DNA from 4 places in the Brachybacterium sp. JB7 genome. Region 1 is predicted to be linked to each of the others. Evidence: riboswitches for the same ligand, from Rfam matches in the RefSeq annotation. Region 1 holds a riboswitch; each other region holds the start of a gene.
What was found. Region 1 has a riboswitch for thiamine pyrophosphate ahead of CIK81_RS14605 (TenA family protein). Riboswitches for the same ligand answer to the same signal wherever they lie in the genome.
Positions count from the first base shown of each region.

Region 2: another riboswitch for thiamine pyrophosphate. It lies ahead of CIK81_RS17340 (NUDIX hydrolase); the one in region 1 lies ahead of CIK81_RS14605 (TenA family protein).
Region 3: another riboswitch for thiamine pyrophosphate. It lies ahead of thiC (phosphomethylpyrimidine synthase ThiC); the one in region 1 lies ahead of CIK81_RS14605 (TenA family protein).
Region 4: another riboswitch for thiamine pyrophosphate. It lies ahead of thiO (glycine oxidase ThiO); the one in region 1 lies ahead of CIK81_RS14605 (TenA family protein).

Region 1 covers NZ_QPGN01000015.1:63,795-71,405, forward strand. The annotation lists gene CIK81_RS14595 (NupC/NupG family nucleoside CNT transporter) at 1-488, shown strand, start outside; gene CIK81_RS14600 (TenA family protein) at 529-1,191, opposite strand; gene CIK81_RS14605 (TenA family protein) at 1,188-1,850, opposite strand; TPP riboswitch at 2,137-2,229, opposite strand; one part of gene CIK81_RS14610 (IS3 family transposase) at 2,455-3,533, opposite strand; one part of gene CIK81_RS14610 (IS3 family transposase) at 3,533-3,911, opposite strand; gene CIK81_RS14615 (Gfo/Idh/MocA family protein) at 4,138-5,253, opposite strand; gene CIK81_RS14620 (sugar phosphate isomerase/epimerase) at 5,483-6,229, opposite strand; gene CIK81_RS14625 (carbohydrate ABC transporter permease) at 6,262-7,101, opposite strand; gene CIK81_RS14630 (carbohydrate ABC transporter permease) at 7,094-7,611, opposite strand, start outside.
Region 2 covers NZ_QPGN01000030.1:14,280-21,890, reverse strand. The annotation lists gene CIK81_RS17365 (class I SAM-dependent methyltransferase) at 1-761, opposite strand, end outside; gene CIK81_RS17360 (ISL3 family transposase) at 773-2,098, shown strand; gene CIK81_RS17355 (thymidylate synthase) at 2,185-3,192, opposite strand; gene CIK81_RS17350 (nucleoside 2-deoxyribosyltransferase) at 3,182-3,658, opposite strand; gene thiD (bifunctional hydroxymethylpyrimidine kinase/phosphomethylpyrimidine kinase) at 3,725-4,534, opposite strand; gene CIK81_RS17340 (NUDIX hydrolase) at 4,531-5,004, opposite strand; TPP riboswitch at 5,039-5,155, opposite strand; gene CIK81_RS17335 (hypothetical protein) at 5,361-5,564, shown strand; gene CIK81_RS18275 (hypothetical protein) at 5,657-5,812, opposite strand; gene CIK81_RS18380 (hypothetical protein) at 6,561-6,713, shown strand; one part of gene CIK81_RS17330 (IS3 family transposase) at 6,776-7,060, shown strand; one part of gene CIK81_RS17330 (IS3 family transposase) at 7,063-7,611, shown strand, end outside.
Region 3 covers NZ_QPGN01000007.1:126,940-134,550, forward strand. The annotation lists gene CIK81_RS10680 (alpha/beta hydrolase) at 1-18, opposite strand, end outside; gene thiC (phosphomethylpyrimidine synthase ThiC) at 92-1,870, opposite strand; TPP riboswitch at 1,872-1,982, opposite strand; gene CIK81_RS10690 (DapH/DapD/GlmU-related protein) at 2,103-2,672, shown strand; gene CIK81_RS10695 (Gfo/Idh/MocA family protein) at 2,752-3,777, shown strand; gene CIK81_RS10700 (helix-turn-helix domain-containing protein) at 3,749-4,711, opposite strand; gene melA (alpha-galactosidase) at 4,803-6,191, shown strand; gene CIK81_RS10710 (ZIP family metal transporter) at 6,267-7,019, shown strand; gene CIK81_RS10715 (DUF1846 domain-containing protein) at 7,452-7,611, opposite strand, start outside.
Region 4 covers NZ_QPGN01000002.1:389,120-396,730, reverse strand. The annotation lists gene CIK81_RS04130 (thiazole synthase) at 1-228, opposite strand, end outside; gene thiS (sulfur carrier protein ThiS) at 315-563, opposite strand; gene thiO (glycine oxidase ThiO) at 560-1,786, opposite strand; TPP riboswitch at 1,781-1,887, opposite strand; gene thiE (thiamine phosphate synthase) at 2,125-2,799, shown strand; gene CIK81_RS04110 (hypothetical protein) at 2,824-3,750, opposite strand; gene CIK81_RS04105 (LamB/YcsF family protein) at 3,889-4,659, shown strand; gene CIK81_RS04100 (urea amidolyase family protein) at 4,656-6,515, shown strand; gene CIK81_RS04095 (NUDIX hydrolase) at 6,574-7,065, shown strand; partial or broken gene CIK81_RS04090 (MFS transporter) at 7,089-7,611, shown strand, end outside.

The sequences.
Region 1 (7,611 bases):
GCGGCGCAGCCGACGGTCTCAAGCTCGCCGCGACCGTCGGCGCCATGCTGCTGGCCTTCATCTCGCTGATCGCCCTGATCAACCTGCTGCTGGGTACCGTCGGCGGTTGGTTCGGGGCCGGGGACCTGACCTTCCAGCAGATCCTCGGTTGGGTGTTCGCCCCGGTGATGGCGATGATCGGCGTGCCGTGGAACGAGGCCGTGAGCTCGGGGAGCTTCGTGGGCCAGAAGGTCGTGGTCAACGAGTTCGTCGCCTTCGCCGGTTTCGGCCCCCAGATCGACTCGTTCAGCCCGAAGACCGCAGCGATCACCACCTTCGCGCTCACCGGATTCGCGAACCTCAGCTCGCTGGGCATCCTGCTGGGCGGGCTCGGCGGCCTGGCCCCGAGCCGTCGCTCCGAGATCGCCCAGCTCGGCCTGAAGGCGATCCTCGGCGGCACCCTCGCGAACCTCATGAGCGCCGCGATCGCCGGGGTCCTGCTGGGCTGAGACGGGGCGGCCGGTGGAGGCCGGCCGCCCCGCCCGACGATCAGCGCTCGTCGGCCGCCAGCGCCTGCTGCCAGAACTCGGCCTCGAGGCGGGCGGCGGTGCGGAACACGCCCAGCAGCTCCTCGAACCGCTGTGCGCTGAGCGAGCCCGACGACAGAGCGTCCAGCTGGGCGATGGCACGGCCGGCCGCCTGCTGGAAGTCGTCGCCCGCGTACTCGGAGATCCACGCCCCATAGGGATGGTCGGGCACGCGCTCCAGCTGCGGCTCGAGGCGCTCGCCGATCTCGGCGTAGCCGATCGTGCACGGGGCCAGCGCGACGTTCAGATCCAGCAGGTCACCGGCCTGCCCGCAGTCCAGCACGTACCGGGTGTACGCGACGGTCGCGAGCTTCTCCGGCGCCGACTCGACCGCCTCTCGGGGGATGCCCCACTCGCCGGTGAGGCGCAGGTGCAGATCCATCTCGGCGAGGATCGCCGAGAGGCCTCCGGCCGACGCGGTGAGGTCGGCCAGGGTGCGCGATTTGTAGGCGGCCAGCGCATTGGCGCGGGCGAACTGCACCAGGAACAGGTAATCCTGCACCAGGTAGTCCTGGAAGGCGGGCAGCGGCAGGGTGCCGGCACCGAGCTGCTCGACGAAGGCATGGTCGGTGTATGCCTCCCACTCGGGGAGGGCGGCGGCGCGGAGATCCTCGAACAGGCTCATCGGGCACCTCCGACGAACGGCGTCGAAGAGGACTGGTCGAAGAAGTCCAGCTCCAGCTGCACCGTGCGGTCGAAGAATGTGCGCGCGACCTCGGGGTTCGCGGGACCGACCTGGTCGAGCTCGCGGCGCAGGAAATCCACGAGGTCCACGAAGCCGGGGTTGTCATGCAGGGTGATCCACTCGGCGTGGACGAAGCTCTCCGGCAGCGGACGCGGCGCCGCGGCAGCCCAGTCCAGGTAGAGCCACTCGGTGACCAGGAGGACGGCCAGCACCGCGCCGTAGTCCCGGGTGTCCGCCGCCTCGTGGAACAGGGCGAGGAACCCGTCGGTCGCCGGGGTGTTCGGCACGTTCTGCCGGTCCTGCTCCGTGACGCCGAGCGCCTCGAAAGAGCGCAGGAAATAGGTGTTCTCGTCCCCGGCCACCTCGCCGACGAACTGCGCGAATCGCAGCCGTGCCTCGAACGTCCCTGCCGTGGCGATCGCGGCGCCGAGCAGCGCCAGGAAGCTGTCGAGGAAACGGTGGTCCTGGATCAGGTAGCCGGCCATCACCTCATCGGAGATCGTGCCGTCGTGCAGCTCGGCGACGAACCGGTGCTGCACGGCGGATGTCCAGGTGGGTTCGCTGCCCTCGCGCAGGGAGTGGGTGAATGACGTGCTCATCGGGGAGGCCTCCTCGGTGATCGGTGATCGGTGATCGGTGATCGGTGATCGGTGATCGGTGATCGGATGGGCCGGGTGCGTCTCTCGCATCCCGGACGATCACGGGGCCGCCGACGAGCCGTTCGCGCGAAGAGGTGTCCTGCCGATGCGTGGCGTCGTGCGCGATGTGTGCGCCGGATGCCGGGCGCGGCATCCGGGACCGTGCAGGGCACCGGCGGTGCGCACGGTGTCGGATGCGGAGCACGGCAAAGGACCCTGAGCAGGGCATGACGGCGCGAGATGGTGCTGCGCTCATCCATGACATCCCTCCGCGAGTGCGAGCTCGTTCAGGTTCGGCGGGTGTGTTCTCAGCCCCGGTGGGGCACCCCGTGTCGTCGCTCGAGCATATCGCGGGCTCTCCGCGAACGGGGAAGCCTCCAGCGCACGAAGGTGATGCAGGGAGGGAACCGACCAGCGGGGAGCCTAAAAATGTCCCTCCAGGACCGATGTCGTGGCTGACATCGGTCCTGGAGGGACAAAACTCAACGCTGAGCTGAGCTGAGCCGAGCTGGGCTGAGCTGAGCCGGGCCGCGGAATTTGTCAAGGTGAATGAGGCCAGTGGGAGTCAGGCGGCGGTCTGGTAGGCCTGCTGGTCGTCGTGGTTGGCGGGCTTGTTGATCCAGGCTGCGTCGGGCAGCGTGAGGATCTTCGGGACGGCAGTTGGGGTGCTGAACCGTTCGGGGTGGGCGTTCCGGGCGGTGTTGAGGACGTCGGCGCGGTCGGCGGCCTTCGCGGCGGCGAGGCCGTAGTGAACCTCCGCCGGCGTGTGCAGGCCCAGACCGCCGTGGTGGTGCTCGTGGTTGTAGCGGTCGCGGAACGCGTCCATGAACGCCCTGGCATCGCTGAGAGAGCCGAATCGGTCGGGGAAGACCGGGGCGTACTTCAGCGTCTTGAACCAGGCCTCGGAGTAGGGGTTGTCGTTGGAGACCTTCGGGCGCGAGTGCGAGCGGGTGACCTCCAGATCGGCGAGCAGCGTCGCGACGGTCTTCGAGGTCATCGAGGTGCCGCGGTCGGCGTGGACCACCTCGGGGATGCCGTGGATGGCGAACACCTCGCGCATCATCTCCTCGGCCAGGGGCCCGGACTCGCGGGCGTGGACGTGGACGCCGACGAGGTAGCGGGAGTAGATATCGATCATCACGTAGGCGTCGTAGTAGACGCCCCGGACCGGGCCAGGCAGCTTGGTGATGTCCCAGGAATAGACCTGCCCAGGTGCCGTGGCGACCAGCTCGGGGATCGCCCTCGCCGGATGCCTGGCCTGCCTGCGACGCTCTGTGACCAGGGTGTTCTCCCGCAGTACCCGATACATCGTGGAGACCGAGCACAGGTAGATCCCACGGTCCAGCAACTCGGCGAAGATCTGTATCGGGGTGGCATCGACGAACTCGTCGCTGGTCAGCACCGCAAGCACCCTCGCCCGTTCGGTGCGCGAGAGCCGGTTGGCCGGCACCACCTCCCGCGGCACGGGTGGCCCCGGGCGCTGCTGCCGGCGACTGGCTGTCGCCCGCGAGATGCCGGTCAAGACCGACGCGGCCCGGGTGGGTGTCCCCTGGACGGTGAGGTCGGTGTAGGCGTTCATCAGCGCTTGTTGCGCTTGGTCTCGGTATCCGCGCTCTCGGAGATGTCCTCCAAGAGCGCGCGTGCTTTTCCCATGATCTCCAGCGCGGTCTCGGTGCGATCCAGGCGCTGCTGGGTCGTCTCCAGCTCGCGCCGCAACCGGGCGATCTCGGCCTGCTCCTTGCTGGGCCGGCCGATCGCCTGCCCGGGCTGTTTGCCCTGCAGCACGCCGGCATCGCGCAGCCGCCGCCACTCGGTGATCAACGAGGAATACAGGCCCTCGCGGCGCAGGTAGGCACCGCCTTGCTGCTGCTCGCAGGCCTCCTCGTAGGCGGCCAGGTGGGCGAGCTTCTGCTCGGGCGTGAACCGGCGACGGCGCGGACCATCGGCGCGGGGATGCGAACTGCTCATGGACCCATCATCGCGGGTCGACGACGGCAGCGTGGAGAGAGTCGAGATGCTCATCGGGGTCGTTCCTGATCTCGCCCTGCGAAGGCGGACTTGCTATGAACCACTGGTCTCAACTCACCCTGACACGCAGGGCCGAGCCGAAGTGAGCTGGGCTGAGCCGGGCCGAGCCGAAGTGAGCTGGGCTGAGCCGGGCCGAGCCGAAGTGAGCTGAGCTGGCTGAGGTGGGCTGAGCCCAGCGAGTGGGGCGGGGCCTGCTGTGCGCTGCCCCGTCCGCGCTGAGTCAGAGGGTGGTGGCGAAGGGGTCGAAGTCGGCCGGCATCGGCTCGACCTCGGCGAAGGTGGAGCTGACGTCCACGATCGAGCCCTCGGAGATGGCGGTCTCGATGGCCACCATGACGTCCAAGACGTGCGCGGCGATCTCGCCCTGGGCGCGATGCGGGACGCCGGCGCGGATCGCGCGGGCCATCTCCAGCACGCCCAGGCCGCGGCCGGTGGTGGCGCCGGTCGCGGGGACCGGCGTGGGCTCTTCGCCGCGGTATGCGGTGAGGGCCGAGTCGCCGTCGAAGACGTTGGGGTCCGGGAACGCGAGGGTGGCCTCGGTGCCGTAGACCTCGACGAAGCCGGTGCGCGTGTGCGGGGAGTCGAAGCTCAGCAGCACGGTCGCGTTCTGGCCCGACTCGAAGCGCAGCAGCGCTGCGACCTGGGTGGGCACGGTGACGTCGAAGACCTCGCCGGCCTTGGGGCCCGAGCCGATGGTGCGCTGCTCGCGAGCCTTGGAGCCCACGGCGCTGACCGCGCTGACCGGGCCGAGGGCGAGGACGAGCGTGGTGGTGTAGTACGGCGCGATGTCGTACAGCGGCCCGGCACCCTCCTGGAACAGGAAGGCGGGGTTGGGGTGCCAGCTCTCGGGACCGGGGGACTGGAACAGGGTCAGGGCGCTGGCCGGCGTGCCGATCGAGCCGTCGCGCAGAGTGCGCAGACCGGTCTGGATGCCTGCGCCGAGCACGGTGTCCGGGGCGCCGCCCACGCGCACGCCGGCTGCGTCGGCCGCGTCGAGCAGGGCCTTCGCGTCGGCCGGAGCGGTGGTGATCGGCTTCTCGGTCCACACGTGCTTGCCCGCGGCGACGATGGCCTGGGAGACCTCGGCATGCGCAGTGGGGATCGTCAGGTTGATGACGATCTCGACGTCCGGGTGGTCCAGCACGTCCTGGGTGGTCCCGGAGGCGGGGATACCGAACTCCTCGGCGCGCTTCGCGGCGGCCTCGGGGTAGAGGTCGCCGATGATGTGCACCGCCACGTCCGGGAAGGAGGTGAGGTTCTCGAGGTACTGGCCGGAGATGGTGCCGGCACCGATGATGCCGACGCCGACGGGGCCGGTCGCGTTCTGAGCGGTCATGAAGAAGATCCTTTGTCGTGCGGAGTGCGGAGTGCGGAGTACGGGGTACGGGGTGCGGGTACGGGTGCGGGGTACGAGTACTGGGTGCGGAATGCGGGTTCTGGGTTCTGGGTGCTGGGTGCTGCGGAGTGCGTGGCGCGCGAGCCCGGGAGCGGACGCGCGTGCGGGAGCGGATGTTGAGCGAGCGTGGCTGTCGTGCGGGTGGGACCGAGGAGATGGCCGCCGGGAGTCAGGCCGCCGTGTCGACCGTCCTGTTCAGATAGGCGAGCGAGGCAGCGATGCCCTCGAACATGTCTCCTGCGTACGCGTCGAACTCGATCACGCCGAAGGCCGCCTTCGCAGAGGCATCCAGAGTCTGGGCGAGCGGCATCTTCCCCTCGCCCAGCGGCAGCTGCGCGGCAGGGTCCGCCGAGAGGTCGCCGTCCTTGAGGTGGACCAGCTGCACGCGGTCGCCGAGGGCGTCCAGCAGGGAGGGGACCTCGGCGCCGCCCACGGCAGCCCAGTAGGTGTCGACCTCGAGGATGACCTGCGGGTCCAGCTCGTCGGCGAACAGCTCCAGAGCGCTGCGGCCCTCCAGACGGGACTCCAGCTCGAACTGGTGGTTGTGATAGCCGACGTGGAGGCCCGCCTCGGCGGCCGACGCGGCGCGCGCGTTCAGCGTCGCGGCCAGCTCGCGCACCGCCGCCGCATCGGTCCAGTCCTCGGGCCTCCAGTGCGGGTCCACGAGGTACTGCACGCCGACGGCCTGGGCGGCCTCGAGGATCTCGTCGAAGTCGACGTCGCCGAGGAAGGACTGGTGGGCGCTGGGGAAATCGATCGCGAACTGCTCGCGGGCACGCACCAGCTCCTCGCGGAACTCGACGAGGTGGTACGGCTCGGCGTGGGTGAGACCGAGGTCGACCAGGCGCGACACGGTGCCCTGGAAGTCGGAGGCGAGCGCCTCGCGGACGCTGTACATCTGGACGGAGAACTGCATGGGTGTCCTTCAGCGGGAGTGGTGGATCGAGGTCACTTCACGGCGCCGGCGGTGAGGCCTGCGACGAAGTTCTTCTGCATCATGAGGAAGCCGACGACCACCGGGATCGACACCGCCAGCGAGGCGGCGAGGACCTGGTTCCAGTAGACGTTGGTCTGCGTGGCGTACTGCCGCAGCCCGACGGCGAGGGTGCGGGTCTCCTCCGTGGTGAGCACGGAGGCGAACAGCACTTCGCCCCAGGCCGTCATGAACGCGTAGATCGCGACGGCGACGATGCCGGGCCGGGCCGCAGGCAGGATGATGCGCAGCAGGATGGTGAGGTTGCTGGCGCCGTCGACCTTGCCGGCCTGGTCGAGCTCCCGGGGGATCCCGTCGAAGTAGCCCACCAGCATCCAGATCGCGAAGGGCAGCGAGAACGTCAGGTAGGTGATGATCAGGCCGATGCGCGTGCCCACCAGCGGCACCCCGAAGGTGGCGTCGATGTTCACGAAGATCAGGTACAGCGGCAGCAGGAACAGCACACCGGGGAACATCTGGGTGGACAGCACGGTGGTCATGAACGGACCACGGCCGCGGAAGCGCCAGCGCGAGACCGCATAGGCGGCGAGCGTCGCCACGCCCACGCTGAACAGCGTCGCGACGGTGGTGACGATCAGCGAGTTCATGAAGTACTTCGCCAGCGGCACCGTCGACCACATCTCGATGAACGGGGTGATGGTGAGTCTGCTGGGAATCCAGGAGAACCCGGCCTGCACGTCGCCCAGGGGCTTGAGCGAGGTGGTGACCATGACGTACAGCGGCACCGCGACGAACACGGTGAGGCCGGCCAGCACGATGATGCGGAAGATCTTCTCCCCGACGGTCTCACGCATTGTTCTTCTCCTTCTTCCACTGGGTGAAGTAGAGGTACACCAGCGACACGACCAGCAGGAACAGCAGCAGGAGCACGCTCATCGCGCTGCCCACTCCGAAGTCCCAGGACAGGAACGAGGCGTTGTAGATGTGGAAGCTGATCAGGTCGCCGGCCGGAGGCTGGGCGGTCCCGAACAGCACGTACGGGGTGTTGAAGTCGTTGAAGACCCACAGGAACATCACCAGCAGCAGGGTCTGGTTGACCGGGGCCAGCATCGGCAGGGTCACCGAGCGCCACTGGCGCATCGGACTGGCGCCGTCCACCGCGGAGGCCTCATAGAGCTCACCGGGGATCGACTGCAGGCCGGCCATGAACATGAGGAACGCGAACGGCCACATGCGCCAGATCGCGACGACGACCACCGAGATGAAGGCGTTGTCGCCGATCAGCCAGAACGGGGCGCCGTCGAGCAGGCCCAGCTGGTCCACGAGCACGTGGTTCACGGCGCCGGTGTCCCGCTGGAGCATGA
Region 2 (7,611 bases), on a different contig from region 1:
TCGGAGTGGTCTTGGAGGTGGGCTGTGATCTGCATGAACGGTGGATGGTCGATAGGTGCCTGGGAGCCGACGTCCTCTACGGTTTGTGCTCCGCGGTCGGTGACCTTGTCGACTGTGAAGCCGGCCTCGGTCAGCACCGCCTCGTAGGTGCTGATGAACCAGTGCCGGTCGACAAGCTCGAGGATCCCGGTGCCGGGGATCTGCAAGCTGACCTTGCGTTCGTCTCCGTCACGGTAGCCTCTGCCGGGCTCGCCGCTGCGGAAGGTCGGGAACGGTACTCCTGTGGCCGCCGGGTTGCTATCGACGATGAAGAGTCTGCCGGTCGGTGTAAGCACTCGGGCGAGCTCGCGGGCGATCGCTCTCAGTTCCTCGCGTGTGGGCACGTTGATGAATACGAAGCAGCACACGATCGCATCGAATGTGTCATCCGGGTAGGGAACGTGGCCGCTGTCGATGGTGTGGAATCGCGCGGCCGGTTGCGGGGTCTGCGCCCGGGCGAGGGTGATCATGTCGGTGCTGATGTCGACTCCGACGACCTGTGCTGCGGCTCCGGCGTCGAGGAGGCGTCGTGAGACTTTTCCGCTGCCGCACCCATAATCGAGCACGATCCCCCCTCGGCCGCAAGCAGTTTGGAGGTCATTGACGAGCGGGGTATAAGGGCTCTTCAGAGCTGAGTGTGGGCGCGCCGGTGGCGCGGGATAGCTGGGGATAGACGTCGAGGTCCTCGATGATGAGCGGACTTCTACCCCCGCTGATCTCAAGGACCTCGACGATGCTCAACCATAGTTGTGTATGCCCTGACGCGCTTGATCGCTGCGACCGATGTGATGTCCTGGTCGACTTCCCCGGGCTTCACCTGGTCGCGGTGACGCAGGCTCCATCGGGCCTGTTGCTCGAGGTGGAGTCCTGCGATCCGGTCGCGGGCTGTCCTGGCTGCGGGGTCGTCGCGACTGGTCACGGCCGTGTGATGGTCGAGATGATCGATGCGCCCTGGGCTGGCAGGCCGGTGCGGATCCGGTGGCGCAAGCGCCGCTGGATCTGCCTCGAGGACGTTTGCGCGGTGGTCTCGTTCGCCGAGCAGGACCCCCGGGTCTGCGCGCCGAGGGGGCTGCTGAGCACGCGCGCGATCCGGTGGGCGGTCGGTCAGCTCCGGCGCGAGGGTGCGACGATCCAGGGTCTGGCCCGGCAGCTCGGGACCACCTGGAACACGCTCTGGACCCAGGTCCAGCCCGTCCTGGCCCAGGCCGCAGGCGATCCGTCCAGGTTCGAGGGCGTGCAGGTCCTAGGCGTGGACGAGCACATCTGGCACCACCGTGACCCGCGCCGGCGCGGCCCGAAGGAGCTCACCGGGATGGTCGATCTGACCCGTGGTCCGCACCCCACCGCCAGGCTGTTGGATCTCGTCCCCGGCCGGTCCGGCAGCGCCTACCGAGACTGGCTCGACGAACGGGGCGAGGCGTTCCGCAAGCGGGTCGAGATCGCGACGCTGGACCCGTTCCAGGGTTACAAGAACGCGATCGATGACCAGCTCGAGGACGCGACCTGCGTGCTGGACGCCTTCCACATCGTCAAGCTCGCCGGCGCTGCGGTCGATGACGTTCGCCGCCGAATCCAGCAGGAGACGCTCGGCCACCGAGGCCGCAAGGGCGACCCTCTCTACGGCATCCGTCATGTTCTCCGCGCGGGGCGCGAACGCCTCACGTCTCGCCAGCAGAACCGGCTGGCCAGCGCATTCGCTGCCCACCCCGATCATGTCGCGGTCGAAGTCGCCTACCAGTGCGCCCAAGACCTCCGCGACGTGTTCCACCAGCCCACCCCCGCCCAAGGCCGACGCCTCGCCGAGCAGCTGATCCAGAAGCTGCCGTCCTGCCCGATCCCCGAGATCGCCAGGCTCGGCAAGACGCTACGCCGCTGGAAGACAGCGTTCTTGGCCTACTTCGACACCGACGGGGCGAGCAACGGCGGCACGGAGGCCGTCAACGGGGTCATCGAACTCGGCCGCCGCATCGCCCGCGGGTTCCGCAACTTCGAGCACTACCGCCTTCGAATGCTCCTCATCACCGGAGGGCTCGACGCCTCACCCCACACTCAACTCTGAAGAGCCGGTATAAGCCAGTCGGTTTTCGACATAGTCGTCATAGGCATCGAACCCTGCTGAGACTGCCGGAGTCGTCCATGATGTCGTCACTGCTGCACCGCCCTCACACGCGCGTTTTCGATGCTGGGCCATCGGCTCACGACCAGCTCCCGGTGGAGGGGATGGAGGTCGCCGATAATCGATGGGTCGACTGGTCGTTGGTATTGGAGTTGCCGGTGGATCCAGAACAGGCGGACAATGTCGACCCACGCTTCCGGAAGATCAAGGGTCGCCAGTGCGCGGCCTGGGAGCTCGTCTGCACGGATCGACTTCTCCAGGGCGAGGACCTGGTGCACCTGGTCCAGGCTCGCCCCCGAGGGCAGCCGTGGAAGAGTGCTGGGTTCCTCCACGATCGTCTGATCATCGCCGCCGAGGAGGGTGTGCACCTTGGTGAGGTCTTTTTTGTAGATGTGGATCGAGCCGACGTTGTGGATGTACACACCCGGGGTCAGGCCCAGCATCGAGGCGAGAAATTCTTGGATGAACGTGAAGGAGAACGTGTCGTTGAGCAGTCCCATGTACGCGTCGTTGGCGCGCATGAACGCGACCATGTGCAGACGGTCCTCACGGCGCAACAGCTGGAGAGCCAGCGTGCAGGAGACGTCGATGTTGCGGCGGTAGATGTCTTCGGAGTCGTCGAAGATCTGCAGAACGGCACGCTTGCTCGCAGGGTCATCCTCGCGGAGGATGTTCACGATTCGTTCGATCGCAGTCTCGTCGCCGACGTGTCTGAGCAGTTTGGGACCATACCCGGTGCCCGGCAGGCTGAGGCCGTCGGGACTGTACCGGCTCATCGAGGGTGCGTAGGTGCGGATGAAGTCGAGGTCGTTCTTCCCTGAGAGGTACCACAGTGCTTCGGCGTAGTTGAAGATGATGTTCTGCCGACGAGACCTGGCCAAGCAGTACCGCCGGGCCGGGTTGGTCAGGCGTGCGGTGTAGCCGATGATTTCGCGTTCGTCCTGCCCGCGGGGACTGTTCTGGTATTCGAACCCGGTGTAGACCTGTCGCAGGGAATCCAGGTAGAGCGTGTGGAGGTCGGGATACTCAGGCTTCACTGACGGCTCCTGCCTGCGCGTGCTCGATCGCGGTGAGGATGCGTGGTCCGGTGGGCTGCTCGGGATCGATGGTGATCATCTGGACGTCGGCGACCGCTGAGAGGCCTCGGACGAGGAACGCGTACTCGGCTCCCTCGTCGAGGAGTAAGACGATGGGTTTGTTCCAGGCGGAGGCCCACCCGATCTCGATGTGCGTGCCCGGGGATGCCGGTGCGCCGGGGAACGCGACGAAGACGTCGCAGGCGGCGATCTCCGTGTAGTCGATGCGTGTGCATTCGCTGGGTTCCATGAACTCACGGCCCCAGTGCTCTCTGCGGTGGGCGCAGTGCACATCCCACCCCTGGGTTTCGAAGAAGTCGATGATCGAGGTGTACTTGTCGATCGCGGCGTCGCCCATCACATGGGTGTCGGCGTCGACGAGAGCTTTGAACGGGCCGGCGAGAAACATCTTTCGCGTCATCGTCACGGCTCCTTTCATGAGTCGAAGTGGTTAGCTCTACCGATCGGAACGAGGAGGGGCTGTTCTGCATCCCTACCCGCGCGGCCAGAGCTGGTGGAAGTGATGCAGGGGACCGTGACCTTGGCCGACGTCGAGGCGGTCGCTGGCAACGAGAGCGCCGTGCAGGTAGGTCTTCGCCCGTTCAACGCTTTCGGGCACGGTGTGGTCAGGCAGCAGTGCGGTGATCGCCGAGGACAAGGTGCAGCCGGTGCCGTGGTCGTTGAGGGTTTCGATCCTGGGAGAGGTGTAGGTGGAGATCCCGTCGGGGCCGGCGAGGTAGTCGACACTGACCGTCTCGTTCGTGAGATGCCCGCCTTTGAGTAGCGCCCACTGACAGCCAAGGCCACGCAGCCCGGTGGCCTGGTCCTCCATCTGCCCCAAGCGGGTGACATCTGTGGTGTCGAGGAGCATGGCGGCTTCGGGAAGGTTCGGGGTGATGATCGTGGCCAGTGGCACGAGCGTGTCTCGGATGGCTGCGACCGCATCGTCGTCCAACAGCCTGTCGCCGCTCTTGGCGACCATCACCGGATCAAGGACCACGGTCTCGGCTTCGTGGTATTGCAGGCGCTCGGCGATGACCTCGGCGATCGCGGCGTTGGCGACCATACCGATCTTTACCGCGTCGACGCGCACATCGTCGAACACTGCATCGATCTGCTCACCGACGAAAGAGGGATCAAGGGGCATGAACGAGCGCACACCGCGCGTGTTCTGTGCCACGACCGCGGTGATCGCGGCCATACCGTAGGTGCCCCTCGCTGAGAAGGCTTTGAGATCGGCGTGGATGCCCGCCCCGCCAGTGGGGTCGGTGCCTGCGATGGATAGGACGTTCTTGATCGTCATGCGTGCACTTCCTTCTGCTGCTGTGTGGCGGCGTAGCGGGCGACCTCGGCGACATCCTTGCTCAGAGTCAGGCGGGCCTCGTCGACCTCGTCGAGGGGGAACCAGCGTGCTTCGAGGGCGTCGTCGCCAGCGTGGGGTTGCCCCGAGCGCCACTGGCAGAGCACGGCGATAAGCACGTAGTGACTGTCCAACCGTCCAGTCTCGTCTCGGCTGAACGCGTCAACGGAAGTCAAAACACCGGTCGCCTGACCGATGATGCTGGTTTCTTCACCGAGTTCGCGTTCGGCGGCTTTGGTGATCGTTTCTCCGAATTCGATCTTCCCGCCCGGGAATCCCCAGAATCCTGCATCAGGAGGGTTCGCGCGACGCACCAAGAGGACATGGTCATCTTTGATGAGGACGGAAATGACCGCGACCCTCGGGCGCACCTCGACTGAGGACGTCGCGGGGCCGACAACAGAATGGGACACTGTAACCTCCTAATGGGGAGGCCAGCGAAGGAAAGAAGCCCTGCTAGACCAGTCCCTTCGCCGGCATGATCCGGATCAGGTTCTAGGGTCACCACGCTGACAACGTCCAGTGGTATCTCAGCCCCTTGACGGGACACCCCTCGGTGCAACCCGAATCTACCAGAATGCCGTCACAGATACACCCTGCGCGGATTGCCCGCTGCGGGATGCTGGTGTTGGGATCGGCTGCGCACCTATCCAGTGCTGCGACTGTGCCCGATGGAGCAAGTGCCCGTCTCACGGGTGGAGTCACTGGTCGGTGTCGGCCTTGGACGGTAGAATGGAAGGTGTCGGGCGAGCATGAAGGAGGACAGGTCATGGCGACGACGAAGGCCCTGGAACAGGCCGAGATCGACCGGCTCGAAGCGCAGGTCACTGCGAGCCAGCGGATGGCTAGCGAAGAGGAGACTGACGCCGACCGTGCCCTGGGCCGCAAGGTGCTCACTGGAGAGATGTCCGCCGATGACGCCATCGCCGTCCGGCTGGCGCAGATCGACGCGAAGCACGGCATCACCCGGTAACACGCCGCGGGCCAATGTCTCGGGCGGGGGTGGACGGTGATGCCGGATCATTACACGTATCCCGGCACCGAGGTGCTCGTCAACATCCCCGGCTACACCGACCCGGCGGCGTGGAAGGAAGCCGAGACCGCCCACGGCGCGAGATAGGTGTCCTGGATCACGAGCTGCGAGCGGCGTTGCAGCGGCGAGCACACCGCCTCGACCCCGACCCGCCGTTCGGTCCACCAGACCAGGGGCGGGGGCCACATGACCGAGGACTCGGACTATGAACACTCAACGTACCGCCACAGGCGAGCGGAACGAGAGCAGCGTGCGGGCGGCCCGGTCACGTCCGGGCGAGGAGAACGGGTCCGCAAAATGGGCGGACCCGTTGATCACGACGCAGGCCAACCTCTCAGGGCGAAACCCCTGGCACGGTGGGAGGAAATTTCCTCCCACCGTGCCAGGGGGACGCCCACGGTGCCGCCACTGTGGCGGCGCCGTACGCCTCGCGCGGGCAGGCCATGGTGGTGCCGAATCGGCACCACCATGCCATCCGCAGGTGCGAACCGTGCAGGGGCAACGGGGCCGGAAAATTTCCGGAGCCGTTCACCGGCCCCCGGCGCGGGCACGGTCCTGCAAAATTTGCGGGACCGTTGGCTTGGGCACGGGGGTGGAAAATTTTCACCCCCGTGGGCTCGAGCCGACCGTGGTGCCACCGTGGCACCACCGTCAAGAACGAGGGCAGGTCGACGGTGGTGGCAAATTGCCACAACCGTGCTGCCGGAGACGACGACAGCGGGCTGACGGTGGTGCACAATTTTCACCACCGTGACGTTCCGCTGGTGACTGCTCCGGGGGCGCCGAATCGGCACCCCCGTGCCCGACCCCGTTTTCGGGGCCTCCAAGGGCACGACAGCACTGACCATCCACATGTAGTAGCTCGCTCCTGCGCGGATGGCTAGATGCAGTGATTGCTGTTTTTGAACCTCGGGTGTATGGGCGTACCTGTCGGGTATGAACAGTATCCCGACACCCCAGACCCATACGCCCACCACGACGACGAGGCCGCGCCTGGCGATCGACGACGAGGCCCTGACCGACACCGACCGGGAGACGATCCGGCAGGCCGCGAAGACCACAGCCTCCCGGTTCCCGCCCAGGGACTGATGCACGATCAGGTGTCACATGATCTGTGGCGCCGTGCGGCGTTGCAGGGAAGGATGTGCGCCATGCCCGCTCCCTATCCCAAAGAGTTCCGTGAGGACGTCGTCCGCGTCGCGAGGAACCGTGAACCCGGCCAGAAGCTCTCCGTGATCGCGAAGGACTTCGGGATCTCCGAGTCCTGCCTGACGAACTGGATGCGCCAAGCGGACGTCGAGGACGGCAACCGGCCTGGGAAGACCCGTGAGGATTCCACCGAGCTGCGCGAGCTCCGACGCCGGAACCGGCTGCTGGAGCAGGAGAACGAGGTGCTCCGCCGTGCTGCTGCATACCTGTCCCAGGCGAATCTGCCGGGAAAATCCTCTACCCGCTCGTGAGCGAGCTCGCCGCCGACGGGATCCCCGTTGCGGTGTCCTTGCGGGTCCTGAAGCTCTCCCGTCAGCCCTACTACCGCTGGCGCAAACAGCAGGTCACCGAGGCCGAGCTGGTCGAGGCCTATCGAGCCAACGCGCTATTGGACGCTCACCGCGACGACCCGGAGTTCGGGTACCGATTCCTCGCCGGCGAAGCCGCTGAGGCTGGTGAGGTCATGTGCGAGCGAACCGCGTGGCGGATCTGCCACGACAACCAGTGGTGGTCCGTTTTCGGGAAGAAGCGCGCCAAGAACGGGAAACGTCCGGGACCGCCTGTCCACGATGACCTCGTCCAGAGGGACTTCACTGCCGATGACGTCAACGAGCTGTGGCTGACCGACATCACCGAGCACTGGACTGATGAGGGCAAGCTCTACCTCTGCGCGATCAAGGACGCCTTCTCCGGCCGGATCGTCGGCTACTCCATGAGTGACCGGATGAAGGCCCGCTTGGCGGTGAACGCCCTGGCCAACGCGGCAACCCGGCGCGGC
Region 3 (7,611 bases), on a different contig from region 1:
CTGACGGGCGGTGATCATGGACCCACGGTAGGGCACCGGTGAGCTGCCGACGCCGCGCTGCCGCCCCGCCCGACGAGTCCCGTCCGCCCTCTCAGCCCTCGTCCCCGGAGCCCACGGGCAGCGACGGGTCCGGCAGGTAGACCGTGCCGCCGGACTCGCGGAACTCGCGGGACTTCGCGTCCATACCCGCCCGGATGAGTTCCGCCTGCGCGATCTCGCTCTGTGCAGCGGCGTCGCCGTAGGTGTCGCGGATGTCCTGCGACAGGCGCATCGAGCAGAACTTCGGGCCGCACATCGAGCAGAAGTGCGCCGTCTTCGCAGGCTCTGCCGGGAGCGTCTCGTCGTGGTACTCCTCGGCGAGCTGCGGGTCCAGGGACAGTCCGAACTGGTCCCGCCACCGGAACTCGAAGCGGGCCTTGGACAGAGCGTTGTCGCGGGCCAGGGCGCCCGGGTGCCCCTTGGCGACGTCGGCCGCATGAGCGGCGATCTTGTAGGTGATCACGCCGGTCTTCACATCGTCGCGGTTCGGCAGCCCGAGGTGCTCCTTCGGAGTGACGTAGCAGAGCATCGCGGTGCCGTAGCGAGCGATCTCCGTCGCCCCGATGGCGGACGTGATGTGGTCGTAGCCCGGCGCGATGTCGGTGACCAGCGGACCGAGCGTGTAGAACGGCGCGCCGTGGCACAGCTCCTGCTGTCGCTCCACGTTCTCCCTCACCAGATGCAGCGGGATGTGTCCGGGGCCCTCGACCATGACCTGCACGTCGTACTCCCACGCGCGGGCCGTGAGCTCGGCGAGCGTGTCGAGCTCGGCGAACTGCGCGGCATCGTTCGCGTCCGCCAGCGACCCCGGGCGCAGTCCGTCGCCGAGGGAGAAGGACACGTCGTAGCGGGCGAAGATCTCGCACAGCTCGTCGAAGTGCTCGTACAGGAAGTTCTCCCGATGGTGAGCCAGGCACCAGCCCGCGAGGATCGAACCGCCCCGGGAGACGATCCCCGTCACCCGGTTCGCGGTCAGCGGCACGTAGCGCAGCAGCACCCCGGCGTGGATCGTCATGTAGTCCACGCCCTGCTCGCACTGCTCGATCACCGTGTCACGGAAGATCTCCCAGGTCAGCGCGTTCGCCTCGCCGTCGACCTTCTCGAGTGCCTGGTAGATCGGCACCGTTCCGATGGGCACGGGCGCGTTGCGCAGCAGCCACTCCCGCGTGGTGTGGATGTCGTCCCCGGTGGACAGATCCATCACCGTGTCCGCGCCCCAGCGGGTCGCCCACTCGAGCTTGGAGACCTCCTCGGCGATGGACGACGTCACCGCCGAGTTGCCGATGTTGGCATTGATCTTCACCAGGAACGCGCGCCCGATGATCATCGGCTCGGCCTCGGGATGGTTCACGTTCGCCGGGATGATCGCGCGGCCCGCAGCGAGCTCGCTGCGCACGAGCTCCACGTCGCAGCCCTCCCGCAGCGCGACGTAGCGCATCTCCGCAGTGATCTCTCCCCGTCGGGCGTAGTGCATCTGCGTGACCCGTGTGCCGGCGGAGGACCGCAGCGGAGCACGCCGGGCACCGCGCCACTCGGCGCTGGCCTCACCGCGGCGCACGGCGCCGCGTCCATCATCGGCGAGGGCGCGGTCGCGCCCGACGTACTGCTCGACGTCGCCGCGCTCGATGATCCAGCCGCCGCGCAGCGACGGCAGCCCGACCTCGGGGTCGCAGCCGGGGCCGGCGGTGCGGTACACCGGGAAGGGCGGGGTGCGGGTGCCGTCGGGGGCGTCGTCCTGGAGGACCTGTGTGATGGGCACACGGATGCCATGATCAGGATCCTCGAGCAGGTCGAGGCGGTGGGTGGAGTAGTTCTCAGGGCGTGCGGACATAGCGCTTCGCTCTCCTTCTTCCTTCGCCGGCACTATCCGGAGCAGGTTCATTCGGTACTCGGACGGCGACAGTCCGATCTCAGCCCGCTGCAGCGGGCACCCGAGGGATCGACGGTGACAATAGCACCTGCGCAGGAGACGGCGGACACTCCGCTCAGCTCGCCTGGCTACGCTGAGCGCACGTGCGCCGCGGAGACGGCGCCGGACCAGGACCTCGCGGAAGGCGGCCTTCATGACCCTCACCGATCTCCTCGACGCTCTCGACAGCGGCGAGACGATCCCGGCGGGCTCCCCGCTGCATGCCGTGATGCACGAGACCAGCCAAGAGGCGCTGCGGATCACCGGAGAGCTCAACGGCGGCTATCACGAGCCGGCCCGTGTGCGCGAGCTGCTCTCCGCGCTGACGGGTCGCGAGATCGCCGAGAGCGTGACGGTGTTCCCTCCGTTCACCTCCGACTTCGGCAAGAATATCCGGCTGGGCGAACGGGTGTTCCTCAACGCCGGCTGCCGTTTCCAGGACCAGGGAGGGCTCGAGATCGGCGACGACTGCCTCATCGGCCACAACACCGTGATCGCCACCTTGAACCATGACCTCTCGCCCCGTCGCCGCGGTGACCTGCACCCCTCCCCGGTGGTGATCGGCCGCAACGTGTGGATCGGTGCGAACGTGACCATCCTGCCCGGCGTCACGATCGGTGAGGACGCGGTGATCGCGGCGGCCTCCGTGGTCACGAAGGACGTGCCCGCGCGGGCACTCGTCGTGGGGTCCCCGGCCCGGGTGATCAGGACGGTGGAGGACTGAGACGAGACGTCCTGGCCGCCCTCGCTGTCCATGACGTAGTCTTCCATGTTCGGACATAGCGCAATCCAATGGAGGACATGTGAAGCTCGGTCTCGTAGGGTTCGGCGTCGGCGGGCGCTTCTTCCACGCCCCGTTCATCGATGCCGCCCGCGGCGTCGAGCTCAGCGGCATCGTGGCGCGTTCCGAGCGGACCACGCGGCGCGTGCGGGAGATCTACCCGGATGTCCCCATCTACGCGAGCCTCACGGAGATGCTCGCGGCGGGCGTCGACGCCGTCACGATCACCACCCCGCCCAGCACGCGCCGCGACCTGGTGCTCGAGGCGATCTCTGCCGGGGTCCACGTGGTCGCCGACAAGCCCTTCGCGCCGTCGGCCGAGGTCGGTCAGGAGCTCACCGATGCCGCGCGCGATGCTGGAGTGGTGCTGTCCGTGTTCCACAACCGGCGCTTCGACGCGGATCTGCGCACGCTGAAGGGAGTGCTCGATACGGGGCGTCTCGGCGACCTGTGGCGGGTCCACTCGCGCTTCGACCTCGACCAGGCCGAGGGGCTCGAGGCCGGCCCTGAGGGCGGGCTGCTGCGCGACCTCGGCACCCATCTGGTCGACCAGCTGATGTGGCTGCTGGGACCGGTCGAGGAGGTCTCGGCCCAGATCGATCATGTGGACCGGCCCGAAGGGCGCACGGACGCGTCGTTCGTGGTGACGCTGCGCCACCGTTCGGGCGTGACCTCCTATGCTTCGTCCAGCAAGCTGAACCACGTGCAGGCTCGTACTCTGCGCGCGTACGGCAGCCTCGGCGCCTACGAGGCCCACGGCACCGACGTCCAGGCCGACGCTGTCCTCGCGGGCGAGAGCCCGGCGGCGGATCGGGCGTCGTGGGGATACGAGCAGCCAGAGCACTGGGGAACGCTCCATACCGCGGAGGGTGACGAGAAGGTCCCCTCGGCCCAGGGTGCCTACTTCGAGTTCTACGAGCAGTTCGCCGCCGCGTGCGGCGGCCGGGGGATGCCGCCCTCGCCGGGGCAGGAGGGCGTGGCGGTGCTTGCCGTGCTGGACGCCGCCCGGCGCAGCGCCCTCACGGGGAGCCCGCAGCAGATCCGCTGAGGGCACCCGGGCGGCGTGCACGGACCTCAGGTGCGTGCACGGCCAGGGCCTCACGCGTCTGTCGGCGGTAGTCGCGCGGCGCCATCCCGCAGGCTGCGCTGACGTGGGCGTAGAAGCTGCTGAGCGAGCCGAATCCGCTGCGCTCGGCGATCTCGGTGGTGGGCAGTGAAGTGGTGATCAGCAAGCGCTGCGCCTCGGCGACGCGGCACATCGTGAGGTAGTCACCGATCGTCGCACCGACGGTGTCTCGGAAGACGGTCATCGCGTGGGAGGGCGTCAGGTGCGCGGCGCGCGCGACGTCCTCCACCCTCACCGGGGAGCGGAAGCGCTCGACCACGCACTGCGCCATGGCCATCGTGTGGCTGATGCGCGCGGTCGGCACTCGGCGGGACCCTCCGGCGCGGAAGGCGGCCTCCGACGGGTCGAGTTCGACGAAGGGCGGCCAGGAGCTGTCGTCGGCCGGGGCGCTGCGCAGGATCCGTCGCAGCAGCGCCTGGATCTCCAGCAGCGCCACGGCGGCTCCCTCCGTGTCCTCGTACTCCTCGAGCCAGGAGGGGATCATCGTCGCCATCCGATCCCGCACCAGCTCCGAGTCAGCGACCAGCGGACGCGGGCGGAGGAGCGCGCTCAGCTCGCGGTCGGGCAGGTTCCAGCCCATGACCGTGGAGACGGGCACGTGCACCCAGCGCACGTCCCCGGCACGGGAGTCGACCAGCCCGTGCGGCTGCGCGGCCCAGAACACCGCGATCTGCCCCTCCCGCACCACGAACGGTCTCCCTGCGAACACGTACCGCAGCTCGCCGCGCAGCACCATGTTGATCTCGACGTCGTCGTGCCGGTGCATCGACTGCATGTGCGGCGGATTTCCGCGGCGGCACCAGAGCCCGGGCGCCATCGTCTCCACATCGGGCAGCGAGAGGGAGCGAGGGCGCATGGCGCCACGATAAGCGTCCATCGAAGGATCCTGGAAGAACACCGCAGAATCAGGCGAGACGTCCCTCCACGTCGGCACCTAGCGTGATGGCATGACGTCGAACGCCTTCCTCACCCATCCCAAGATCGCCATCATCGGAGCGGGCGGCTTCGTCTTCCCGTTCCGCCTCATCGGCGACCTCCTCAGCTTCCCGGCCCTGCGCGAGGCGACCCTGACCCTCATGGACGTGCGCCCCGAGAAGCTCGGTCCGGTCGCCGACGCCACCCGCGAGCTGATCGCCCATCACGGCTTCGGAGCCGCCGTCGAGGAGACCACCGACCGCCGCGCGGCGCTGGACAGCGCCGACATCGTCATCATCACCTTCCAGGTGGGCGGTGTGGAGTCCTACGAGCACGACGTGATGATCCCGCGCAAGTACGGCATCGACCAGACCGTGGGCGACACCGTGGGTCCCGGCGGCGTGTTCCGCTTCCTGCGCTCGGTGAGCGCCTACGACGCGATCATCGACGACGCCCTGGAGGTGTGCCCGGATGCCGCCTTCATCAACTACGCCAACCCCATGGCGATGGCCACCAGCTACCTCAACGCGCGCGGCCTGCGCTGCGTGGGCCTGTGCCACAGCGTGCAGGGGACCACCCGAATGCTCGCCCGCACCCTCGATGTGCCCTACGAGGAGGTGCGCTACCGCTGCGCCGGTATCAACCACCAGGCCTGGGTGCTCGAGTTCTCCCGCGGTCAGGAGGACCTCTATCCGCAGCTGCGGGAGGCGATGAACGAGCGCCATCAGCGCGGCCGCGGCGGCTCCGGGCTGGCCGGGGACGACGGCGACCACAGCGAGGCCGCCGAGGACTTCACCGTCTACGAGGGCGGCAACGAGCAGGTGCGCACCACCCTCATGAACGCTTTCGGCTACTTCGAGACCGAGTCCAGCCACCACGCCTCGGAATACCTGCCCTACTTCCGCAAGACGCCCGAGCTCACGCAGGAGTACATCCCTGAGCGCTGGGACTACTTCGAGATCTGCTCGGCGCATGACGACCAGGGCGATATCGACACGCAGCTCGAACAGCTCAAGGCGGAGCTCGCCCCGTCGGTCGAATACGGAGCCACCATCGTCAACTCGATCGTCACCGGTACCCCGAGCGTGGTGCACGGCAATGTGCCCAACAACGGGTCGATCATCACGAACCTCCCGGCCGACGCGTGCGTCGAGGTGCCCTGCCTGGTCGATGCGAACGGGGTCCAGCCCACCGCGATCGGAGAGCTGCCGCTCCAGCTCGCCGCGCTGAACCGCACCAACGTCAATGTGCAGACGCTCGCCGTGCAGGCCGCGCTGACCGGCTGCCGGGAGAACGTCCATCACGCGGTCGCGCTGGACCCGCTGACCGCGGCCCAGGTGACCCTCGAGGACGCCCGTGCCATGACCGACGAGCTGTTCGAGGCCCACGCGGACCTGCTGCCGACGCGGCTGAAGGGCTGACCTCACGGGCGCTCCGCGGAGCCGCGGGGCTATGGTCGGTGCCGTACACATCTCGTCGTGGACGAAGGGGACCGGATGGCTCCGTGGTTGCTCGCCCTGCTCGCCGGACTCGTGGCCGGCGGTGCCCTGCTGCTGGGCAGCGCGGTCGCCTGGTTCCTGAAGGTCCCGGGGGCCGTCGTCGCCGGGATCATGGCGTTCGGTGCCGGGGTGCTGATCTCCGCCCTCACCTTCGAGCTCGTCTCGGACGCGATGGAGCAGGGCGGCCTCGCCGCCACCAGCGGCGGGTTCCTCGCCGGAGCGGTCATCTACGTGGGGCTGAACCTCCTGCTCGCCCGCTATGGCGCCCGTCATCGCAAGCGCTCCGGTGATCAGCAGCCCTCCGAGGCGGACCGGAGCGGCAGCGGGGGAGCGATCGCGATCGGCGCCCTGCTGGACGGGGTGCCCGAATCCATGGTGCTCGGGCTGAGCGTGCTCGCCGGACCGGGACTCAGCGTGCCCATGTTCGCCGCCGTGTTCATCTCCAACGTTCCCGAAGGGCTCTCCAGCAGCGCCGGTTGGAAGGCCGCGGGTCGCAGCCGACTCTATGTGTTCGGGATCTGGGGCGCGATCGCCCTGGCCTCGGGCATCGCGTCCTTGGCCGGCTACGCACTGCTGGACGGAGCGGCGCCGGCCACGCTCGCGGTCGTGAACGCGCTGGCGGCAGGAGCGATCCTCGCGATGATCACCGACACCATGATCCCGGAGGCCTTCGCCGAGGACTCCCTCTACTCGGGACTGCTCGCGACCCTGGGCTTCCTCGCGGCGCTGACGCTGCATGCGATGGGGTGATCGGGTGCGCGACGCACGGACCGCTCGAGGCGACGGCCTCCCGGGCAGGCGCCGATCTCGTCGCCCTGACCCGGGGTGACAGTCGTCGGCCTCCGACCCGGAGCCCGGGCGGAGGCCGACGATCGGTCAGGATCCCATCATGGCGACGCGAGGTCGCCGTTCCTGATCCTGATCAGAAGACCAGGATCAGGATGATGATGACCAGCAGGATCGTGGTGATGCTGACGGGCAGAACTGCCTTGCGCATGAGGACTCCTTCACGGAGAGGACCCCTCGGGGTGTCCCGAGAGGTTCTGAAGCCTAGGCAGAGATGGGCGGAGAAACGATCGAGAGGCGCTCGGACGACCTCGTGTTCGGGTGTCGCCGCAGGTCGTCGCGGAGAGCGACCGGATGGTCAGCCGGCAGTGCAGTGCCGCCGGAAGGAGGACCGCCTCAGCGCTTGTGATATAGCGATTTCCGCTGGAAACGCGGTTCGGACGTGACCGAGATGCCGAGGTTGCGGAAGATGTCCTCGTCCACGGTCCCCAGGATCGTGGTGGTGTGCACGTCGCAGCCGGCGAGACTGCGCAGCTCATCCAGCGCGCGCCGGGCG
Region 4 (7,611 bases), on a different contig from region 1:
GTTGGGCAGCACGCGGATCCCGAGGCGGCGCACCATCTCGAACACGGAGCCACGGGTCTGTGTGGAGAAGCGCCGCATGGCCACGGTGGTCAGCGCGGTGCCGGACGCGACGAGGGCGCGCTCCAGTGCGGCGAGGTCCGTCGCGCCGCCGGTGCCCATGATCAGGCGCGAGGAGAGGGACTCCCCGGCGATGACCAGTGGATCGTCTGCGGGCGCCGCAGCGCCCATCCCGGCGCGATCGGCAGTGGTGCCGGCAGTCGTGCCGGCGGTGGTGCCGGTGCGGTTGTCAGTGGTGATGTCGGTCGTGGTCATGGTCAGCCTCCCTGGACAGCGGTGACGATCTCGCAGCGCGCGCCGTCGGCGAGCGCGGTCGCCGACCATCGGCTGCGAGGGATGACGGCGTCGTCGAGAGCGACGGCCACTCCGAGCGGGCTGCCGTCGGCCGCACGACCGTCCTCGCCGACGCTCTGCCCCAGACGCGCGGCGACGAGGTCGCGCACGGTCCATCCGGAGGGCACCGACTGGTCCTCGGCGTTGACGGTGAGGGGAATGATGCTGGTCATCGGGCTTCTTCCAGAGCAGGGACGGAGAACTCGGTGGTGGATGTGGTGCTGGAGGGGGTGGATGTGGTGCTGGAGGGGGCAGAGGCAGCGGCGGGGTCGTCGACGGCTCCGCGGGTGAAGCGGTGCGGGCGCACAGCATGCAGCAGCGCCGCCGTCGAGGGATCAGGCGGGATCTCGTCGATCAGGTCGGCGGTGCGGCGGGCGGCCCACGCCGACAGCAGGATCCCGTGCCGGTGGTAGCCGGTGGAGATGATCACGCGCTCGTCCCCCGGCACCGCGCCCAGCAGCGGGAGGTCGTCGGGCGTGCCGGGGCGGTCGCGCGTGGTGACCTCGATCAGCTCGGTCTCGCGCACGGCAGGAAGGATCTCCGCAGCATCCTGGAGCAGCTGGAGCACCCCGCCCGCGGAGGTGCCCGCCAGATCGTCCTCGCGGCTGGTCGCGCCGAGGACGAGCGTGCGGTCGGCGCGCGGCACGAGGTAGACGGGGCGTCCGCGGACGATCGCACGGACCGTGTGCGCCACCAGGTTCTCCTCCCCGGGCAGCAGCAGGGACGGCGGGACCCGCAGGCGCAGGATGTCGCCCCGCACCGGTCGCAGGTTCAGGTCCAGCGCACGATGCGGTCCGTCGATCGCAGGGACGCCGAGGCCCGCGGCGAGGACGATGCGGTCGGCGGACAGGTCGTCACAGCAGGTCACGGTCTCACAGCAGACCTCCACGGGCGGGCCGACGTGCTCCGCGGTCTCCGCCGTCAGCGCCGCGCGGACCGCAGCGGCGAGCAGCCTCGGGTCGACCTGATGGTCACGGGCGAGCAGCGTGCCTCCGGCGAGACCGCGTCGCAGCGCGCTCTCCTCGCGGTGCAGGGCCGCACCGGTCAGCTCGCGCACCTCGGCGCCGGTCGAGCGCTGCACGGCGGCGAGGTCCCGGAGGGCGGCGAGGTCCGCGGCGTCTCGGCCGACGACGAGCGTGGAGTCGTCGCGATAGCCCGCGTCCGGGAGACGACGGGCCAGGTCACGATGCAGATCTCCTGCCTCGCGCATGATGTCCCACAAGGGGCCCTGGCCGTATTGGATCTCGGCGGCGGGGGCGAGCATCCCGGCGGCGGCGAAGCTCGCGCCCTCGGCGATCCCTTCGGACAGCAGCCGCACACGGTGGCCGCGACGGCGCAGCTCGAAAGCGGTGAGCAGGCCGACGATGCCCGCTCCGATGACGGTGACACGCTGCATGAGCGCATTCCTCCTGACGGCGGCATGATCCGCATCCAGTGCTGGTGGTCGGCGCGGCGCGCCCTCTCAGCCCGTCGTCTCGGGCTCCCACGGAACGCCCCGAGTCTACGCCGTGGGCGGACCGGAGCGCGGGACCCCGCAGCCATCGGGCCCAGCTCCTGTGGGACGCTTCTGCCATGAACCCCGATCTTCCCCCGGATACGTCGACCGACGCTCCGTCCGCGTCAGGCACTCCCCAGCCGGTCCAGCCGATTCCGCCGGCCCAGCCTGTCCAGCCGGTCCAGCCGATTCCGCCGGCCCAGCCTGTCCAGCCGGTCCAACCAGTGCGCCGCCGCGTCGTGAGGGACGAGGCGGGAGATCGGCGTCGCAGCGCTCTCGCCGACGCGCGCCTGTACGTGTGCGTGGACCTCTCGCGGGGCCTGCCCGAGCTGCTCGACTTCGCCGAGGCGGCCTTCCGCGGGGGCGTCGACATCCTCCAGGTGCGGGACAAGCACGCCGAAGCACGCGCCGAGGTCGAAGCGCTGCGGGCGCTGCGTCCCGTCGCCGAGGCCCACGGCGACCTGCTCGCCGCGAACGATCGGGCCGACGTCGCCGTGCTCGCCGGGGTCGACGTGCTCCATCTCGGTCAGGGCGATCTGACCACGGAGGATGCGCGCGCACTGGTGGGCCCGGAGGTCCTGGTGGGGCGCTCCACGCGCACGATCGAGCAGATGCGCGAGGCGGAGGCCGATCCCGGGATCGACTACTTCTGCACCGGCCCGGTGTGGGAGACGCCGACGAAGCCGGACCGGGCCGCCATCGGACTCGAGCTGCCGCGTGCCGCCGCCGAGCTGGCCTCGACCAGCCAGGCGCCGACGCCGTTCTTCGCGATCGGCGGGATCGACGTCGGCCGCGTCCCCGAGGTGCGCGAGGCAGGTGCCGAGCGGATCGTGGTGGTGCGCGCCGTGACCGCGGCGAGGGACCCCGAAGCCGCCGCGCGGGCTCTGCGGGACGCCCTGGTCCGGGAGGTCTGAGGCCCTGGGGCCGACGAGTCCTTCTCAGCCGGCCCCGCCGCCGCTGACCAGTACGGTCGCCAGGGCGCGCAGGTCAGCGGGGCCGACCGCACGGAACTCGAGCTGCGGATCCTCGGACCCCGGGTCCAGCGCCTCCATCGTGAGCACTGCGTCCGCCGTGGCATAGCTGCTGGCCTGCTGCACCGAGCCGTCCGCCGTGCGCACGACGGTGAGCACGGTCAGGGCACGGGTCGCGGCGAGCTGCTGACCGATCGCGCTGGTGGCGAGCTCGGAGGAGCGCACTCGCTGTGGCTGCCCCTCGCCCGCGGCGACCCCGGAGGGGTCGATCAGGACGACCAGCCGGGCGATGGCCTGCTCGAGGCGCAGCGGGGTGAAGCGATGGATGCCGAGCGCGGTCACCTCCTCCTCGAGCACCCCGTCGTCGTGCACGCAGTAGTGCAGGCGCTGGACCTCCGGGCCCTGCGGGGTCTGCACGGTGCGCTCAGCCGTGAGGAACAGCGTCGCGGTGCGGCGCAGCACCAGGCAGCCGGCGATCTCCGGATCCGCCCGCCACCTCGGCTCGCCGCCTCCCGGATCCGCGAGGGCGCTGACGCGTCCGGCGGCGATCAGCGCGCGCAGGCCCACGGCCGCGGCGAGGCGCCGATGCTCCCCCTGCTCCTCGAGCCACGGGGTCGCGGTGAACTGACGTCGCTCATAGCCGTCCAGGGCCGCGATCTGCTCGTCGGTCAGCGACACCAGCAGCTCCGCCTGGCCCTCCTCGCCGCGACGCAGCACATCGGCGGCCGCCGCGGCATCCTCTGCCGTGTAGCGGATCGGCGAGGCAGGATCGTTCGAGGTCAGGCCGCCCGGAAGGTCAGGCACCGCGCCCGGGGTCGATGACCCGTGGCCCGACGACGCAGTGGCCGACGGAGCGGGGCCGGCGGGGTGCGGTCTGTCGGAGCTCTGACTCATGCCTCGACAGTATCGGTCGCCCGTTGCCCGTCAGCCCTCGCCCCTCGACAGGCCTCCGCGGCCGTCCGACGACATCCGGGCCGCCGAGGGCCGATAATGGATGAGCACCGCTGCACCGATCGAAGGAGACGCTCGCCGATGACCGCCCTGCCCGCGCCGCTCGATCTCAACGCCGACCTCGGGGAGGGCTACGGCGACTGGTCGATGGGCGACGACGCCGCGATGCTCGACGTCGTGACCACGGCGAACGTCGCCTGCGGGGGGCACGCCGGGGGCCCCGGCACGATGCGCGCGGCGACCCGCGCCGCCGCGGACAGGTCCGTCGTGATCACCGCGCACGTCGCCTATCCGGACCTGCAGGGCTTCGGCCGACGCTTCCTCGACATCGCTCCGGCCGATCTCGTCGACCAGGTGGTCGTCCAAGTGGGAGGTCTGCAGGCGATGGCCCGGGCTGCGGGCACGACGGTGCGCGGGGTGAAGCCGCACGGCGCCCTGTACTCCGCGATCGCCCACCACGAGGGCCAGGCGGGGGCGGTCGTCCAGGCGCTCACGGAGCTCGGCGGGGACCTCCCGCTGGTGGCCGCACCGGGCGCCGTCGTCGTCGACCTCGCGCAGAAGGCAGGCATCGACGTGGTCCTGGAGGGCTTCGCCGATCGCGCCTATCTCCGCGACGGCACGCTCATGCCGCGCAGCCGGGTCGGCGCCGTGCTCACCGATCCCGAGGCCGTGGCCGCACAGGCCCTGCAGATCGCGACCGAGCAGCGGGTGCGCGCCGACGACGGCTCCTGGATCGCTCTGCCGGCACGCTCGCTGTGCCTGCACGGGGACACCCCCGGTGCCGTCGAGCTCGCCCGCGCGGTCCGCTCGACGCTCGAGGGCGCCGGCGTGCTGCTCGAGGCGGCCCTGTGACCAGCCCGTCCGCGCCCTCCGAGGGGACCCGTCTCGCTGCGCCCCGCGCGGTGCACCGCGCGGGGGAGTCCGCGCTGCTCGCGGAGTATCCGGACACCGCCTCGGTGCTCGCCGCGGCGGCGGCCGTCCAGGCCCTGGATCCGCCGCACCTGGTGGATCTGGTGCCTGCGGAGACCACCCTGCTGCTGTCCGGCACCGCAGCCCGGGACCTCGACTCGCTGCGCGCGCTGCTCGACCATCTCCCGGCACCGGGCGAGGAGCAGAGCGCGGGCACCGAGCGCAGCATCGGTGTCGTCTACGACGGCGAGGACCTCACCGAGGTAGCCGAGCTGCTCGGTCTCAGCCCCGACGCCCTGATCGCCGCCCACACCGGTGCGACCTGGACGGCGGCGTTCGGCGGCTTCGCCCCGGGCTTCGCGTATCTCGTGCCCGGAGACGTCCCCGACGCCTCCGATGTCGTCTCCGCGCAGACGGACGGGTCGGGCTCGCCCGGGCCCCCGTGGGACGTGCCCCGTCGTGCGGAACCGCGCACCGCCGTCCCGGCCGGCGCCGTGGGACTCGCCGCCCGCTATTGCGGCATCTATCCCCGCTCCTCCCCCGGCGGATGGCAGCTGATCGGCCGCACCGAGGCCGAGCTGTTCGACACCGCGCGCACGCCGCCGGCGCTGCTCACCCCCGGGACGCGCGTGCGATTCACCGCCCAGCGGGCCGTCTCGCGCCTCTCGGCGACGACCTCGGCGCTGGCCCGAGCGCGCTCGGAGGCCGCTGCCGTGCCATCGAGGCTGGCCCGTCGGCGGGGTGCCCGGGCCGTGCCCCTGGAGGATGCTCGGCCCGCACTCGAAGTGCTCGCCCCCGGGCAGCTCCTGCTCCTGCAGGATGGCGGGCGTGCGGGTCAGGGGGCGATCGGCGTGAGCGCGTCGGGGGCCTTCGATCGTGGCGCGCTGGTGCGGGCCGATGTCGCGGTCGGCAACTCCCCGCGCGCGGCCGTGCTCGAATCGCTGTGGGGCCCGGTGCGGCTGCGGGCGCTGGTCCCGACGGTCGTCGCCGTCTCCGGTGCGCCCGGCACGCTCACCGTGCACCGCACCGATCCCGAGGTCGGAGAGCTCGAGCTCGAGCCGGCCGAGGCCCAGGACCATGCGATCGCCCTGGATCCCCAGGACGTGCTGGTCATCGGTCCCCCCGCCGAGGGTCTGCGCCGTCTCCTCGCGATCCGCGGCGGGGTCCGGGGAGTGCGGCGGACGACCGCCGATCCCGGCCCAGGAGCCAGCGCAGGAGCCAGCCCAGGAGCCAGCACAGAATCCGGCGCCGTCCTCGGTTCCCTGTCCCGCGACACGCTCTCCGGGCTGGGCCCCGCCCCGCTGGAGGCAGGGGATGTGCTGTTGATCGGCCCCGTGCACGGCCTCGATGCGGTGCCCGACCGTGCGCCGGGTCCGACGGGAGCGGAGCGCGAATCGGAGCAGGAGCACGCCTCCGGGGCCGACGAGCGCTCCCCGTCGGCCGAAGCCCCGTCCCTTCGCATCCGCGTGCACGCCGGGCCCCGCGACGAGCTGCTCGGCAGCGAGGCGCTCGATGCGCTGACCAGCACGCAGTGGACGGTCCGCGGCGATTCCGACCGCATCGGGGTGCGCCTGGACGGCCCGGCCCTGCCGGTGCCGGAGGGGGCGGGCTCCCTGCCGAGCGAGGCGACGGTGCCCGGCGCGATCCAGGTGCCGCCGTCGGGGCTGCCGGTGGTGTTCGGGCCGGATCATCCGAGCACCGGCGGCTATCCGGTGCTCGCCGTCGTCACCCGGGCGGGACTGGACCTGCTGGCCCAAGCGGCCCCGGGCAGCACTGTGCGGTTCGTCCCCGCGGACTGAGGCGCCCGCTCGCGGACTGCCCCTGCCCCGCAGCGCCCGACGGTGCCACGATAGGGGCATGCCTCGTCTGCTCCCGGATCCTGCCTACTTCGCCTCCCTGCCCAAGGTGATCAGCTCCGGCGCCGTCATCCTGCGCGATGAGGACGGCCGTTTCGTCGTCGAGAAGCCGAACTACCGCGACCACTGGCTGCTGCCCGGCGGCGGCGTCGATCCCGGGGAGGACCCTCGGCGCTGCGCCCGGCGGGAGGTCCTCGAGGAGCTCGGACTGGACCTGGAGGTGGGGCGTCTGCTCGCGATCGACTGGATGCCCTCGAGTGCTGCCCGCAGCGCCCCGATGGGCGTGCACTTCGTCTTCGACGCGGGCGTGATCCCCCGCGCTCAGCTCGAGGCGACCGTGGTGCCTCAGGTCGAGGAGCTCGATGACTGGGCGCTGATCGACGAGGCGGACGCCGAGATCCTCTCCCCCTGGGGCGGTGCTCGCGCTCGGCGCGCTCTCGCGGTGCTGCGCGGCGAGGCCGAGCTGGACCTCGCCGCCCACGCCCAGCGCTGACCCCGCCCCTTTCGGAGAACACGATGACACCCAGCACCTCCTCGTCAGTGCCGGCCGCACCGCAGGCCGAGCACTCGCTGACCAGGTCCCAGCGGCTGGACCGCCTGCCCTTCACCCGCAAGCACGGCAAGCTTCTGGGCGCCTCCGGGATCGGCTGGGCGCTGGATGCGATGGACGTGGGACTGATCTCCTTCGTGATCGCCGCTCTGAGCGTGCACTGGGGGATCTCCAAGGGCGACGGCTCCCTCATCGCCTCCGCCGGGTTCGCCGGCATGGCGATCGGCGCGAGCGTGGGCGGGCTGCTCGCCGACCGGATCGGCCGACGGTCCGTCTTCGCCCTCACACTGCTGGTCTACGGCCTCGCCACCGGTGGTTCGGCGCTCGCGATGGGCGTGGGCACCCTGATCGTGCTGCGCTTCGTGGTCGGGCTGGGCCTCGGCGCGGAGCTGCCCGTGGCCTCGACGCTCATGAGCGAGTTCGCCCCGGCCCGGATCCGTGGGCGCGTGATCGTCTGGCTCGAGGCGTTCTGGGCGCTGGGCTGGATCC